Nitrosospira lacus: one gene and its partner. The protein of the gene in region 1 binds, or shares a complex with, the protein of each later gene. Links are inferred from orthologs where the notes say so. Each region holds a gene or a part of one and is shown in the gene's direction. Other genes may lie near its edges. The genes, in order: xseA and EBAPG3_RS01545.

Region 1 (8,005 bases):
CTTTTTCAGGTAAAACATGAATTCTCCGGCGGTTTCCGAGGAGGATAACAGTTCATTGCCCGTCTGATCAGCGAAGACCTGGAAATCAATCACCGCGCCAGGATCGGTTGCCAGGATTTTTAGTACTTGCCCGGTAGTCATTTCCGCCAGGGATTTCTTTGTTCGCAGAATGGGCAAGGGGCAGTGCAGGCCGCGCACATCCAGTTCACTATCGCAATTCATGCGTGTTCTCCTCGATGACTTGTCAACGGCTGGCCCATGCGACCCGGTTCAGGGGCCAGCTTCAGAGTGCCGCAAGCGCGTCGGCAGCCATGGCAAACTTGCCATATCGTGCCAGCCACGATAGTGGAACAGGGAATCCGGAGCTATTGTGTATCGCCGCATGTGCCGCAACCAGGGCGCCTAGCACGATTGAGCGCCCGCAACTATCGCCGCCGGCACGAATGTTGGATTCGATTGCATTACGATAGCCTGACGCATGCTGCGCAATATGGAAAATTACCGGCAAGCCTTCCGCGACATGGCAGGACATGCCGAAGCGCCGGGCAGCTGCAACGCAATCCAGGGTGGGCAGAGCAAGCGCCTCTTCAAGCAGGGGCGTGAGCGTATTCCCCGCAAATGGCAGGGCATGCGTCAATGCCATGCCCATCGGAGCACCTTGCAACACTTCAAACAAAGCTGCCGCTGAACACCGCGCCGCGGCGACCGCCAGTTCATTGTTATTGGTTACGCGCACGGCTTCGTCGATCCGGTCAAGCAGTTCGTCCAGCGTTCCGATGTGAGTTGCAACCAGCGCTGGAAGCGCTGCCAGGGCAGGATGCTGATCATCATCAGCACCGGATGCCGCCGGAAACTCAGGGGACTCCGTTGATAACAGCGTGCGCAAAGTCTGACGGGTCGGGGAATCGACATAACCCACGAATGCGCCACCGGGCCCGAAGTGTGCGCGGTATTCGGTCTGATACCCGACACGATCGAATTTTCCATGTTTTGCCAGATGCCTCAGCATCAACAGGCACGTCTCGCCGTAGCTGGTCGAGTCTCCGGGAGATTTGCCACCATGGGCGAAGTACCCTTTCGCGCCCGCATAATTGTCGGCATCAGGGCGCAGGAATGCTAATCCCCGGGCCGCTTCAATTTCCGCAATGCGCACCGGATCGTAAAGCCAATGCAGACCAAGCGCGGCGGAATCCGCCACAAGGGCGCCAAGAATGGCGGTGCTATTGGGATTCTTCATGATATCCGGGATCTCAGGTTCTTCGGAATGAATTTGCCCGGATTTTTTTGATTATCCGGCCGCACTCTAAACTTCTTCTTCGGGAGGCAGTTTGCGTGCCTCGTCTTCCAGCATCACCGGTATGCCATCCTTAATGGGGAAAACCAGCCGATCCGCCTTGCAGATCAGCTCATTCTCCGATTTTCTGTAAAGTAGCGGTCCCTTGCACAATGGACATACCAGAATATCCAGCAATTTTGCATCCATAAATTACCTCAATTTTATAAGACTACACGGAATCAACCTGTACATTCAGCCAGCCACATGATTTGAATCCGGCAGTTGACAGGCGTATTTCATTTCAGTGTTATGATTCAAAAAGACTTCTTGCGTCATTTGAGCCTTAATTCCGGGTAGTTTGCTCAGGGCCAATTGGATGATTTTTCGCAAAGGTTGTACTGCAACCATTTAAAATGGAATGATCATTATGCGGCGTTATGCGCTACCCTGCACCCGAAAAGCGCTTACCTCACCCTCTCCAACTGACGGATTCAGGACGATCCAGATTTATCATTTGCAAAAGCTATACATTTTAACGCTCGTTCCATGACTGCGGGAGTGTTATCGAGGGTTTTCTGTCGTGAAAGTAATGCGACCGTATCCCGCCAGACGGGCTGCCTCCATGACCGCTATAACCGACTGATGCGCGGCGTGTGCATCCGCGTTGATAACGATCACCGGATCAGGGCGATTCGCCGCCGCGGCGCGTAATTCACTGCTGAGTCCTTCAGTGCTTGGGTTTTTAACGGGTGTACGGTTGACCGTATAGCTCCCGGTAGCGCTGATCGAGATGTCGATGACATTGGGGCGGTCAGCAGGTTCGCCGGACGTTGCCTGCGGCAGATTGATTTCGAGTTCGGAAAATCTCGAGTATGTAGTGGTAATCATCAGGAAAATCAGAATTACCAGTAATACATCGATCATTGGCACCAGATTAATTTCAGGCTCTTCTTTTTGTCGGCCGCGCTGGAAATTCATGGGATTGGCAGTGTCATGGCAAATAACGGCAAGTGATCAGTCCCGCCGCTCGCCGTGAATGATTTCCACCAGCTTTAACGCTTGTAATTCCATTTCCACCACCAGTGCATCCACCTTGGCGCGGAAGTGACGATAAAAAATCATGCTGGGAATAGCTACCAGGATGCCGAATGCCGCATTATAAAGCGCCACGGAAATACCATGAGCGAGTTGTGCCGGATTGCCGCTCCCGGTAGAAGACGTATTCGCGCCAAAAATTTCGATCATGCCCACCAGGGTTCCGAACAGACCCATCAGCGGACTCAGGGAAGCGATGGTTCCCAGCGTGGTGAGATAACGCTCAAGGTCATGAGCTACTGAACGCCCCGCTTCTTCGATGGACTCCTTCATGATCTCGCGCGTGCTCTTGTCATTTCTCAAACCCGCCGCAAAAATCTGCCCAAGGGGAGAATGATTCTGGAGACGGGTAAGCATATCTTCACTGACACCGCTTTTCCGGTACTCGTGCACCACTTCCGGCAGGAGGTCTCTCGGCGTTACCACGCCCAGGCGCAAAGTCCATAAGCGCTCACCAATAATGCCGGCAGCAACGACGGAGGCCAGAATAATCGGCCAGATTGGCCAGCCGGCAGCTTGAATCAAAGCGAACACGCGATGGTCTCCTTGGTAATCCGGTTTATAAAATCCGAGCCATAATCGTAAATGCAGCCCACAAATGCCTTACATTTCACCGGCTCGTTCAATTACCGAATTTGGGATAATGTATCTTGCTCATGTAATTTCGGCAAGGATAAGGGGTAAGAGGCATTATTTTCTTGTCCACAATTGCTGTGGATAAGTTTGTGGATAGCTTGCAGATAAGAAGATTAAGTAGGCTTCCCATAACAATATTTTTTGGATAGGTCAATTTTTGAACTTCTATATAATCGTTGTAAAACAGTAAGTTATCCATATGTATAGGATCCATGCGGGTTTGACCGGGACAATTATGCAATTTTTGTGACGAATGTGGATTACTGTAGAATGTCAAGATGAATTTTCTTATGGAAATGGAGATTGCTCGCACTGTCTTGAGTGTGAGTGAATTAAACCGTGGCGCTAAGGACTTGCTTGAGCAGGCATTTCCATTGTTATGGGTGAGCGGCGAAATTTCGAATATCAAATGCTACGGTTCGGGGCACTGGTATTTTTCCCTTAAGGATTCGAGCGCTCAAGTACGTTGCGTCATGTTCCGGGATAAAAACCAGTATCTGGGCTGGGAGCCCAGGGACGGCATGCAGGTGGAAGTGCGTGCGCTTGTGACGTTGTACCAGGCGCGCGGAGATTTTCAGTTGAACGTCGAGACCATCCGGCGGCTAGGGTTAGGTACGTTATTCGAGGCTTTTGAGCAACTCAGGGGCCGATTGGGAAAAGAGGGACTGTTTGAGCCTGACCGGAAAAAACCACTGCCATTATTCCCAAAACAGCTTGGCGTCATTACTTCCCCGGCCGCTGCCGCATTGCATGATGTTCTAGCGACATTGCGGCGGCGCATGCCTTCCCTGCCGGTAGTCGTATACCCCACGCCGGTGCAGGGAGCTGGAGCGGCCGTAAAAATAGCCGCAGCTATTCAGAAGGCTGCGAGCCGTGCGGAGTGTGATGTGCTGATCGTATGCCGGGGGGGTGGCAGCATCGAGGATCTGTGGCCGTTTAACGAAGAAATCGTGGCGCGGGCGATTGCCGCATGCCCCCTTCCTATTATTAGTGGCGTGGGTCACGAGACCGATTTTACCATTGCTGATTTTGTCGCCGACATTCGCGCACCCACGCCGACGGGCGCATCCCAGCTCGTCTGTCCGGATCGGGAAGAAATATGGCATCGTGCGAAAATTCTGTATGGCCGTATACAACGGGATATGCAGCGGAGTATCGAAGGCCGTATGCAAAATACCGATTTGCTCGCCGGCCGGCTGATACATCCCGGCGAGCGGATCGAGAATCAGCTGATACACCTTCAGCGTTTGCGTGAACGCCTCGCCGCTTCGTGGCAACGGAATTTGGAGATCCGATACTGGCGCCTGCGCGACCTGGATCAGCGCATTACCGTTACCCGGCCTGACGTTTCCCGCCTGATCGAGCGGCAGCATGAACTCGGTCTGCGGCTGAACCGGGCGGGTGCCCGCCGCATTGAAATGCTCATGATGAGTTTGCGGCGTCAGGAGGCCAACCTTGCGCATCTTCACCCTGCGTCGGTATTGGAGCGCGGCTACAGTATCGCTTATACCGCCGATGGCACGATACTGAGAAATAGTGATCAGATTGGCGTCGGCGATCTCATACGGGTGGAATTTGCCAAAGGGTGGAGCAAGGCAAACGTGTCGGAGAAGGGCGAGTAGCCAACAGGGGGGAGGGGGCGTATCCGACGCATCGCCACGCTGATACCCATGGCGATTGTAAAAAAATCACGATCATTGTGGACATTTAGGGTGCGGTAATGCAGACTTGGGATGTGTCTGACACCCGCCTCAGTCCCCGGTACGAGGTACTGTTTTTCCGCATTAATTCATGCGACTCTCCAGCTACCGTATTTTGTTTAGCCTTCTTCACCAGGAAATTATCTCCCATGCCAAGAACCTTCCTCATGCTCGGCGCTATCAACGCATTTCTGTGCGTAGCTCTCGGCGCTTTCGGCGCGCATGGTCTGAAACAGCGGCTTTCCACCGACATGCTTGCGGTGTATCAAACCGGGGTACAGTATCATTTTTATCATGCGCTGGGTCTGCTCGCGGTGGGTCTGATACTGCTGCACTTTCCCAAATCCAGACTGATCGTGTTCTCCGGTTGGTCGATGGTTGCGGGAATCATTTTGTTCTCAGTCAGCCTGTATGCACTAAGTTTGACAGGGGTACGCGGACTCGGCGCGATAACGCCGCTGGGCGGGGTAGCGTTTCTAAGCGCATGGGCGATGCTTGCGTATGGTGTATGGTCGGCCAAATGAGACGATGATTGCATCTATGATTTCATTGCATCGGTGACGCATCACTATTTTTTTGCTCCTTGTCCGCGCGGACTGGAGCCCGTACTTGTCTCCGAGCTGGAACAACTGGGTGCGTTGTCTGTGCGCGGACACGATGGCGGAGTACAATTTCAGGGCGACTGGCGCATCTGCTATCGGGCTAATCTGGAAAGCCGCGTTGCCAGCCGCATTCTTTGGCAGGTTGCAAGTCAATCCTATGCGAACGAGGGCGACATATATAAAATTGCCCGCGCCTTGCCGTGGAATGAATGGTTTGTTCCTGCGCTCACTATTCGTGTCAACGTGGCTGCAATCAAATGCCCGCTGCGCAGTCTCGATTTTGTCACTCTCAGAATCAAGGATGCGGTCTGCGACAAATTTCGCGAGATTACCGGCAGTCGTCCCAGTGTGGATACGGTGCAGCCGGATATGCGCATTCACGGTTTTCTTGATGCGCGGCAGTTTTCCTTATATCTGGATACCTCCGGTGATGCGCTATTCAAGCGCGGTCTAAGAAAAAGTAGCGGAGAAGCTCCGATACGGGAGAATCTGGCTGCCGGAATTTTAAGCTTGACGGGCTGGCAACCGGGTGTTCCACTGCTTGACCCGATGTGTGGCAGCGGTACATTTTTGCTGGAAGCAGCACAAATTTCATTAAACATTGCCCCTGGATCGGGACGTGGTTTTGCTTTTGAAAAGCTGAAGAAATTTGATAAAAGGCTCTGGATCCGGCTTAAGGATGCAGCCCTGGCACGGCAAAAGCCGTTGGTCCGCCAGCCCCTATTCGGCAGCGACTTGTATGGTGACATTTTGGCGGATGCTCATGCAAACTTGTCCGCCGCGGGATTTTCCGAGATCGTCACCCTGAAGCAGGCGAATGTGCTGGAAATCTCCGCACCCGCTCCTTTTGGCTTTCTTGTTACCAATCCTCCCTATGGTGTCCGCATAGGAGAATCTGAGAAACTTCTGGAATTTTATCCAAAGCTGGGAGATATGTTGAAGAAAAAATTTAGCGGCTGGAAGGCTTATATTTTTACCGCTGATCCGCTTCTGCCAAAATGTATACGCTTGACCGCTTCGCGTCGTACGCCCCTGTTCAACGGTGCGCTGGAATGCCGTTTACTGGAATACAAAATGGTGGCGGGTGGTATGCGGAGGATTCGGGAAATCGACATTACGTGCCAGTCAGACCAGCAACCTGTGGACTTCAAGAATTGAGGGTTTGTAGCCGATTTCCTTTAAGTCCAGGAGGCCGTCCGATCTTAACAGTCATTTTAATTAGCCGATGAAGCCGGGAACAAGAGCGATTTTTCTACTAATATTTCTGAGCTGCGCCAGCCTGATCGGTTACGCTCTTTATCTCCAGCTGATAAAAAACCTTTTGCCGTGCCCATTATGCGTCGTGCAGCGCGTAGCCTATTGGCTAGTGGGTTTAATTGCGCTATCGGCGTTTCTCCATAATCCCCGGGTAACGGGCCGGCGGATATACAGCGGTACGATGGGGGTCCTCGCAGTCGCCGGAGCGGTGGTTGCGCTGCGTCAGGCGTGGCTGGTGCGTTACCCCGAGGCATTCGAATGCGGTATCAGCCCCGAAGAGGAATTCTTGAATGCTCTGCCCATTGCCCGATGGTGGCCCACCATGTTCGAAGCAAACGGAGATTGCGCGGATGCGATCTGGAAATTTGCATTGCTCAATCTTCCGGACTGGTCGGCGATTTTTTTCTTGGTCTTGGCCGGCTTGGCGATTTATATTTTTTTTGCTGGACATAATAGCGATGGAGAGTATTTTCGCACTTGAAAACTGAATTTTCAGCGCCATCTACACTCTGTCTTTTACATGATAAAACGAATCTACTTCTATGAAACGAATTTTCCTGTTTGTAATTACCAATCTGGCAATTCTGTTGGTGCTAAGCATTACCCTGCGCCTGTTAGGCGTGGACCGCATTCTCGATGCGGAGGGTGGCGGCATCGATTTCAATTCCCTGCTTATCATGGCGGGAGTAATTGGATTTGGCGGATCCCTGATTTCACTTGCCATGTCCAAGTGGACTGCAAAGCGCATGACCGGCGCGGTGGTGATCGAACAGCCTTCCGATCCAACCGAGCGTTGGCTGGTGGAGACTGTCAGGCGTCAGGCCGATCGTGCAGGAATTGGCATGCCGGAAGTGGCGATTTATGATGCGCCCGATGTGAATGCCTTTGCCACGGGCATGAACCGCAATGATGCGCTGGTGGCTGTGAGCACCGGCCTGCTGCATACCATGCAGAAAGATGAAATCGAAGGGGTGCTTGCGCATGAAATAAGCCACGTCGCAAATGGCGACATGGTAACGCTTGCGTTGATTCAGGGGGTGGTCAATACTTTCGTTATTTTCCTGTCGAGAGTGATCGGCCATTTTGTGGATCGGGTTGTGTTTAAAACGGAGCGCGATCATGGCCCGGCTTTTCTGATCACAACCCTGGTGGCCCAAATGGTATTGGGAATACTTGCCAGCATGATCGTCATGTGGTTCAGTCGCCAGCGCGAGTTCCGCGCCGATGCGGGGGGAGCGCAGCTGGCAGGCCGGAACAAAATGATTGCGGCGCTGGAACGCCTTAGACAACAGCATGAACCATCGCAGTTGCCGGAAAGGCTGGCGGCGTTCGGCATCTCCGGCGGCGGTGAGGGTCTCAAGGGCTTGTTCATGTCGCACCCGCCACTCGAAACACGTATCGAGGCATTACGTGCAATGCCTTGATTTAGGTTAACCTCT
Region 2 (8,004 bases), 2.5 Mb from region 1 along the record:
CACGGATATTACGTCCATTGACAATAATGACATCCGTACGGCGCCCGGTAACATACAGGTCTCCCTCAAAAAGGAAGCCAAGGTCGCCGGTATCCAGCCAGTTACCAGGACGGAGAGTCTTTTGAGTATCCTCCGGATTATTGAAATAGCCCGTCATAATACTACTACCATATACCAATACGCTGCCTACTCTCAAATCAGGCAGAGTCAACCCGGCATCGTCCACAACCTTGACGGTATGCCCGGGCAAGGGGCGGCCACAATTTACAAATTCGCTATATTTTCTGCCTTCCGCTTGTAAGCGGACCGCCATCTTTTTATCTACCAGCGTGCCAGCATCAACCCGCAAGCTTTGAAAGCCACGGCCAACCTGAGAAAAGGTAACGGCTAGCGTCGATTCAGCCAGTCCGTAGCACGGTAGAAAGGCTCGTGCGTCAAAACCCGCCGGGGCGAATTTTTCAGCGAAATTTCTCAAGGTATCCGGACGGATCATCTCCGCACCGACACCCGCCGCACGCCAACTGCTAAGATCAAGATCTTCCAGATCCGAATCACGAACTCGCAGGGTGCAAAGTTTGAGGCCAAATGGCTGGCTAAATGCGACGGTAGCACGATTTCGACTGATCAAGCGCAACCATTGCAGAGGCCGGATTGCAAAATCACGGGTAGCCAGGTAGTCGACCGAAACTTGCGCCACCATGGGTGCCATGACCATTCCCACCAGCCCCATATCATGATAAAAGGGCAGCCATGACGCACAGCGATCACCGGAACGTATCTCCAGGCCATTACGCACAATTCCTTGCAGATTGCTCATTAAGGCCCGCTCGGTAATGATGACTCCGCGCGGAATACGAGTGCTGCCTGAGGTAAATTGAAGATAGGCGATTTCGTCAGGATGATTTGCTTTCAGCGACATCTCGGGAGCGGGGAGCTCTCCCAGCTGCTCAGGTGTACCCACCCATCTCAACCCTTGAGATCCCTCGGCAGCCTCTTCAAGAAAGCCTATATAGTCTGCATTGGCCAATGCTGCACTTGCCTGACCGCCCTCGAGCATTCCCCGGAGCTGCTGAACATACACCGTGTGGCTGCCAAGGTTGACCGGAACCGGCATTGCAAAAGGAATCAGTCCCGCGTAGCGGCACCCATAAAATAATTCGACAAATTCGGGGGTGGTGTCGGCAATAAGTGCTACGCGATCACCATGAACCAGGCCAAGGCCCGCTAAACGCCGGGCCAAAACACGGGCATTTTGCCTTAGCGCCTGATAGGAAAGGACCGAGCGTAAATTCCCCTTGGCATCGTAGAAGTTATATCCAGCATTCCCTGACGCCGCGTATTCTAAAGCAGCCGTTAATGTCTCAAAATCAGCTAATCTCTGAGTTTGGGTGTTGGAAGTCGGTGTTGGAGTTATTGCTATCGGCGACTCGCCTGACAATTGAGGATTAAACGCTTGCGTTAGCGGAGCGTTCAACTTCGCTATTGTTGAACTCAAGGTCTTCCCCTCCAAATTAATGGGACTAGTCATTTTTTTATAATGTAAAGGATTCCGGTCGGATACGCACTGGTTGTGGTTGTTAATCTATTCACGGCTTGATTTGAAATTTTAATCTTTTCCTTCAATACCTAGAATAATTACTGTGATAACAAGTACTCACTAATACAATCATAAGTGTTAATAAAATTAACTTCCGAGCTTATATTATGGCGGATTTCTCTGTCAAGGCAATATTGGCTGCTGCTCATATAGTCCTTAAAAGACGGATAAAGCGCCAGTTTCTCGGTATTTGAAATGACATTGAGATATTTATGAGCCCCCACCTGTCGCATATAAGAGTAACAGGTTCCATTTTGGACGAGTTGGGGATCAATATAAAGAGATTTTGGAGAATGGAGGAGAAATGTGTCGTTTTTTTGCAACAAAAATTTTCTTCATAGTTAATTAATCAATAATCAACAGAAATTGTGCAGATGAAGAACCTGCCATGAAATCACATTTGGATAGAAGGGACTGGACGCGTGATTGTATCGACCACTTTTGTGATGATTCCGGAACCCGGATTAAAGGATTTCGGGTGGATATCTGTCACGCCCTTTCATTCTTGGCTTTCTTCCGTTCGTTAAGCACGAAGACAAACAATGTTAAGCAACTACCCATGCCCTCGCGCTGGCGTAATCGCTAAATACCCTGATGCTTGCATCAATGAAAAGATTGGATACCCAGGCGCCCCAAGCCTGCCATTGATTATTGGTGATAATTGCAATCCGATTGAATTCGCTGCCATGCTCGCGGATGAATTTGATGTCTTCCCATGCGACATCGACGGTATAGCCGAGCATGTCGCGCCAATCCAACAGAAGATTCATCCGGCTTCCCGACCGGGATTTGTAGATCACCTGCTCTTCGAATTCCTTATAATCAGCTAGGGTGAATTCACCGAAAACGGCAACGCTTATGAGATTGTCGGTTTCTTCAATCGTAATCATGGGTCAAGTCACTTATGATAAATAAATTCAATAAGCCGGAATTAAATGTGTGATCCAATTTCCCGGCGCAGAAATTCATGAAAGTGCGCCATGCCATCTTCCATGGGCGATTGATAGGGCCCGATTTCATTCGTACCCTGCTCATATAGTGCGCGGCGGCCGGCGGTTAACAGTTTGCAAATTTCATCATCCTCAACGGCGGTTTCGTGGTAGGCAGCTTGCTCGGCTTCAATAAACTCGCGTTCGAACAAGGCAATATCCTCGGGATAATAGAATTCGATCACGTTTGTGCAACGCTCGGTCCCAGTCGGCAACAACGTGCTGATAACCAATACATGAGGATACCATTCCAGCATGATATTAGGATAGTAGAGCATCCAGATTGCTCCGTAGGCCGGTGTCCTCCCCTTGGTCTGGAGCAACAATTGTTCATGCCATCTGGCGTAAACCGGCGTGCCGGCGCGGGTGAGTCCATGATTTATCCCGACCGTCTGCACGTTGTACCACTCGCCGAACTCCCATTTCAATTCAGCGGTGTTTACGAAGTTGCTCAAGCCCGGGTGATATGATTCGACGTGATAGTCTTCCAGATACACCTCGATAAAAGTCTTCCAATTGCAGGCATATTCCTCGATCAGCACTCGCTCCAGTACATGGCCGGAAAAATCGAAATTCTTCAGGACGCCCAGATGAGCCATGTCGCGTGTTACATCCCGTTTGCCCGCGAATAGCAGGCCATTCCAACTCTGTAAGGATGTCGTGTCCAGGTTGAGGCAAGGATTCTCGGAAAATTGGGGGGCTCCCAGCAGCGTGCCATTCATATCATAAGTCCAGCGATGCACGGGACAAACAATATTCCGGGTATTGCCGCGTCCCCTGAGTAAAAGTGATTGTCGATGGCGACATACATTTGACAATAATTCAATGCCATCCTTGTTCCGTACCAGCACCTTGGCGCTATTCATCCACTCCAGCACATAGTAGTCCCCGACGTTCGGCAGCATAATTTCGTGGCCCACGTAGCCTGCCCCCTGATCGAATAGAAGGCGTTTTTCCAAATCAAGGATACGAGGGTCGAGATACCAGTCGGTGGGCAGCGGGGTGGTTGCTTGCGCCAGTTGGGAAACATCAACAAGATTGGACATATCAGGTACTTTCCTTCTCAAGGGGATTCAAAAAAGACGATTGCCATGCAAAAAAACCCGGCATTTGCTGAAGAAACGCAACTAGTCAAGCCGGAAGAGCGTGATATCTTTTCTAAAACGCCTATAATCTCGACTAAAAGACGCTGCTGAAGAAAGTTTCATGTATTTAATTGACCTGACCCTGCTTATTGCGTTATTTTTGCAAATTCCCGGACGCATCTATTCTGTGACACTGTGCTTATCATGACAAAGCCTGCTAAACCCGTCAAATTTTCGCGGCCAGAAAGTTTTGAAGTGGCATTGACGGAATTGGAAAGTATCGTGGTCGAAATGGAGGCAGGACAAATGCCGCTCGAAGCTTCGCTCTCAGCCCATAAGCGGGGCGCAGAGCTGCTGCAATATTGTCAGTCCAAGCTGCGCGATGCGCAACAACAGGTGCGTCTCCTTGAGGCTGATACGCTGAAAAATTTCTCCCCGCCCGGTATCGATGATCGCTGATTTCCAGGATTGGGCGAGGAGCCGCCAGGTACGCATAGAAACTTCCCTGCAGACCTTACTTCCCGCCGCAGATGTTCCTCCAGAGCGTCTGCATGACGCCATGCGCTATACCGTTCTGGGTGGCGGGAAGCGAGTACGTCCGCTGCTTGCGTTCGCGGCGGGAGAGCTGAACAACGCGGACGAAGAGCGTGTAACGATTGCGGCGGCGGCGGTGGAGTTGATCCATGCTTATTCCCTGGTGCATGACGATCTGCCGTGCATGGATGACGATGTGCTGCGGCGGGGTAAACCTACTTGCCATGTAGAATACGATCAGGCCACCGCGTTGCTGGCGGGCGACAGCTTGCAAAGCCTGGCCTTCCAATTGCTGGCTGAATATCGCTTGACGGATAGCCCCCAAATGCAGCTGGAAATGATCAGGCAGCTGGCACAAGCAGCGGGCTCGCGGGGCATGGCGGGCGGACAGGCGGTTGATCTCGCCAGCGTTGGCAAGACATTGAGTCTGCCGGAGCTGGAATTTATGCATATTCATAAAACCGGGGCGCTTATACGCGCTGCGGTAATGCTCGGCGCCTATTGCGGCACCAGTCTGAATGAGAATCAACTGACAAGTCTTGATCATTTCGCCAAATGTATCGGTCTTGCGTTCCAGGTCGTCGACGACGTGCTTGATGCTGAAGCTAGCACGGCGACCTTGGGTAAAACCGCGGGCAAGGATGCCGAAAACAACAAGCCCACCTACGTAAGTATCCTCGGAAGCAGCCAGGCGCGTGAGCTGGCCGAGGAGTTGCGGCGCGACGCCTATCAGGCACTGGAGATTTTTGGCGCAACAGCGGGACGGTTACGGCAACTAACCGATTTCATCATTCATCGGGAGTTTTGAGCTGATGTTTGCCACAATAAAGAATACAACATTTTTCAGGGTTTAAATGTATCCACTGCTTGACACCATTAATATCCCTTCCAAGTTGCGAAGGCTGGAACGCAAGCTGCTGCCGCAGCTCGCGGACGAATTGCGCCAGTTCCTTGTTGAATCAGTAGCTAAAACAGGAGGACATCTGTCGTCGAATCTCGGCACAGTCGAGTTGACCATTGCATTGCATTATGTTTTCAATACGCCTCATGACCGTTTGGTATGGGATGTTGGTCACCAGACCTACGCTCACAAGATTCTTACCGGCCGTCGTGAAGGCATGAGCAAATTGCGCATGCAAGGCGGCGTTGCAGGATTCCCGCGACGTGATGAAAGTGAGTACGACGCATTCGGTACGGCGCACTCCAGTACATCCATCAGCGCCGCGCTCGGTATGGCGGTAGCGGCGCAAAGGGAAGGAAAGGACCGGCGCGTAGTAGCGGTTATCGGCGATGGTGCGATGAGCGCTGGCATGGCGTTCGAGGCATTGAACAACGCAGGCGCCATGAACACTAATTTGCTGGTGATACTCAACGACAATGACATGTCGATATCGCGCCCGGTAGGGGCGCTTAACAATTACCTGGCCAGGCTCATGTCGGGACAATTCTATGCGACGGCCCGGCGTGCTGGCGAGAAAATGCTGGGTGTGGTGCCACCGATGCTGGAGCTGGCCAAACGCGCGGAAGAGCACGTAAAGGGGATGGTAACGCCAAGCACGTTATTTGAAGAATTCGGTTTCAATTATATCGGTCCCATCGACGGTCATGATCTTGACATATTGGTGACCACGCTCAATAACATAAAACATCTCAACGGCCCCCAGTTCCTGCATATAGTAACGCGCAAAGGCGCCGGTTATAAGGCGGCGGAGGATGATCCGATTCTCTACCATGGTGTAGCCAAGTTTAATCCAGAGGCAGGTATCCTTCCCAAGGCTGCCGGCAAGCCTGCCTATTACCAGATTTTCGGGGAGTGGCTGTGCGACATGGCGGCACTGGATGAGCGCCTGATCGGAATCACACCGGCGATGCGTGAAGGCTCGGGGCTGGTGAGATTTTCCGAGGAATATCCCGATCGTTATTTTGATGTCGGTATCGCCGAGCAGCACGCGGTCACTTTCGCGGCGGGCTTGGCCTGTGACGGCATGAAACCGGTAGTGGCCATTTATTCAACGTTTCTGCAACGAGCCTACGACCAGTTGATTCACGACGTCGCGATCCAGAACCTGCCGGTAGTGTTTGCCATAGACCGCGCCGGATTGGTAGGTGCGGATGGTCCCACTCATGCCGGCAGTTTTGATTTAACCTATTTGCGATGTATCCCGAATATTACCGTGATGACCCCGTCCGACGAGAACGAGTGCCGTCAGATGCTCTATACCGCCTTTCAAATGGATACGCCCACCGCAGTACGATATCCACGTGGCGTGGGAACCGGCATAGCGCCGCAAAAACATATGCAGGTACTCCCTGTGGGACGTGGCGAGATTCGCCGCAACGGGGAGAAAATCGCACTTCTGGCTTTTGGCAGCATGCTCAAACCCTGTCTGGAAGCAGCGGAAGAATTAAACGCGACCGTTGTCAACATGCGTTTTGTCAAGCCATTGGATGAAGACCTGATTGCCTCTCTGGCAACGAGTCACGAACTATTGGTGACGGTTGAAGAGAATACCGTGATGGGCGGCGCGGGTAGCGCGGTCCTGGAATCCCTTGAAAGCAGGGGTTTTGCCGGTCCGGTGCTGCAATTGGGATTGCCGGATATTTTTATAGACCAGGGCGATCCTTCGCAAATGCTGGCGGACTGCGGGCTGGATAAGACAGGAATCGTCAGATCGGTCAGATCAAGACTTCCCGGGTAGTTAAAACTCCACCGTTTCAACCATTTTACCTGATCCGCAGGCGTCCCTTTTTGGAAGGCAGGTATCATGAACGACATGAATTTTCTTATTGCGGATGTCCAAGGCGTCTTGGATACCCGGCGTATCGCAATCAATAGGGCAGGTATCAAGGCCGTCCGTCATCCGGTGACGATTAAAGACAAGGATGGCAGCAAACAGCATACCGTGGCCCTATTCAATATGTATGTAAATTTGCCTCATAATATGAAAGGCGCGCATATGTCGCGCTTTGTGGAGATACTCAACAGCCACGAGCGGGAAATTTCCGTCGAGTCGTTTGAAAATATTTTGCGAGCCATGGTAGAGAAGCTCGAAAGCGAATCCGGCGGTATCGAAATGACCTTTCCTTATTTCATCAACAAAGCGGCGCCGGTTTCCAGAATAACAAGCCTGTTGGATTATGAGGTGACCTTTATCGGTGAAATCAGTGAAGGAAGCTACAAGTTCACCATGAAGGTCATTGTACCGGTGACCAGCCTATGCCCATGTTCCAAGGAAATTTCCGCTTACGGAGCTCACAACCAGCGCTCCCATATGTCGATCTCGATTTGCATCAACAGTTTTGTCTGGATCGAGGAGCTGATAAAAATCGCCGAAGGCCAGGCGTCATGCGAGCTGTACGGAGTACTTAAGCGTACGGACGAGAAATACGTTACCGAAAAGGCCTACGACAATCCCAAATTTGTCGAGGATGCCGTTCGCGACGTAGCTGTGGTCCTGGATCGAGATGCGCGCATAGATGCCTACGTGGTGGAATCAGAAAACTTTGAATCCATCCACAATCATTCGGCTTATGCGCTGATCGAACGGAATAAAATGAAGAACTGAGAAGCAGCGCCCGGCAGGCCCTCAAGGTCAACATTTGCATATCATCAGGGAGCCATATGTTCAGGCGCGGTTCCGGGTCCACGATAATTCTGGTGGAAGAAGGCCATAAATTGACCTTTCATGGATGGAAAGGTATAGTAACGCCCTTTCCGGGGTGTAGCGTAGCCTGGTAGCGCGCCTGGTTTGGGACCAGGATGTCGGGAGTTCAAATCTCTCCACCCCGACCAATTCAT

What was found.
Region 2: the proteins of xseA (region 1) and EBAPG3_RS01545 are in contact, whole or in part, in a cryo-EM structure (PDB 8TXR), measured with the Escherichia coli proteins. The link is inferred for Nitrosospira lacus from one-to-one orthologs.

What each region holds. Positions count from the first base shown.
Region 1 is NZ_CP021106.3:2,814,724-2,822,728, reverse strand. The notes cover bases 2,557-5,457. They hold xseA (exodeoxyribonuclease VII large subunit), read left to right. Parts: upstream 2,557-3,285; coding sequence 3,286-4,629; downstream 4,630-5,457. Other genes in these bases: EBAPG3_RS12820 (THUMP domain-containing class I SAM-dependent RNA methyltransferase), read left to right, coding at 5,265-5,457; EBAPG3_RS12825 (DUF423 domain-containing protein), read left to right, coding at 4,857-5,231; EBAPG3_RS12840 (MotA/TolQ/ExbB proton channel family protein), read right to left, coding at 2,557-2,905. In the rest of the region: EBAPG3_RS12860 (sulfurtransferase TusA family protein), read right to left, coding at 1-222; EBAPG3_RS12855 (ADP-ribosylglycohydrolase family protein), read right to left, coding at 284-1,237; EBAPG3_RS12850 (Trm112 family protein), read right to left, coding at 1,304-1,483; EBAPG3_RS12845 (ExbD/TolR family protein), read right to left, coding at 1,838-2,254; more of EBAPG3_RS12840, read right to left, coding at 2,291-2,556; more of EBAPG3_RS12820, read left to right, coding at 5,458-6,467; EBAPG3_RS12815 (disulfide bond formation protein B), read left to right, coding at 6,535-7,047; protease HtpX, read left to right, coding at 7,109-7,990. UniProt on the Escherichia coli protein: Bidirectionally degrades single-stranded DNA into large acid-insoluble oligonucleotides, which are then degraded further into small acid-soluble oligonucleotides.
Region 2 is NZ_CP021106.3:353,631-361,634, reverse strand. The notes cover bases 2,603-5,502. They hold EBAPG3_RS01545 (exodeoxyribonuclease VII small subunit), read left to right. Parts: upstream 2,603-3,875; coding sequence 3,876-4,130; downstream 4,131-5,502. Other genes in these bases: dxs (1-deoxy-D-xylulose-5-phosphate synthase), read left to right, coding at 5,060-5,502; EBAPG3_RS01540 (polyprenyl synthetase family protein), read left to right, coding at 4,120-5,013; EBAPG3_RS01550 (aromatic ring-hydroxylating oxygenase subunit alpha), read right to left, coding at 2,603-3,632. Also shown: EBAPG3_RS01560 (fatty acyl-AMP ligase), read right to left, coding at 1-1,528; EBAPG3_RS01555 (SpoIIAA family protein), read right to left, coding at 2,143-2,487; more of EBAPG3_RS01550, read right to left, coding at 2,529-2,602; more of dxs, read left to right, coding at 5,503-6,904; GTP cyclohydrolase FolE2, read left to right, coding at 6,971-7,771. UniProt on the Escherichia coli protein: Bidirectionally degrades single-stranded DNA into large acid-insoluble oligonucleotides, which are then degraded further into small acid-soluble oligonucleotides.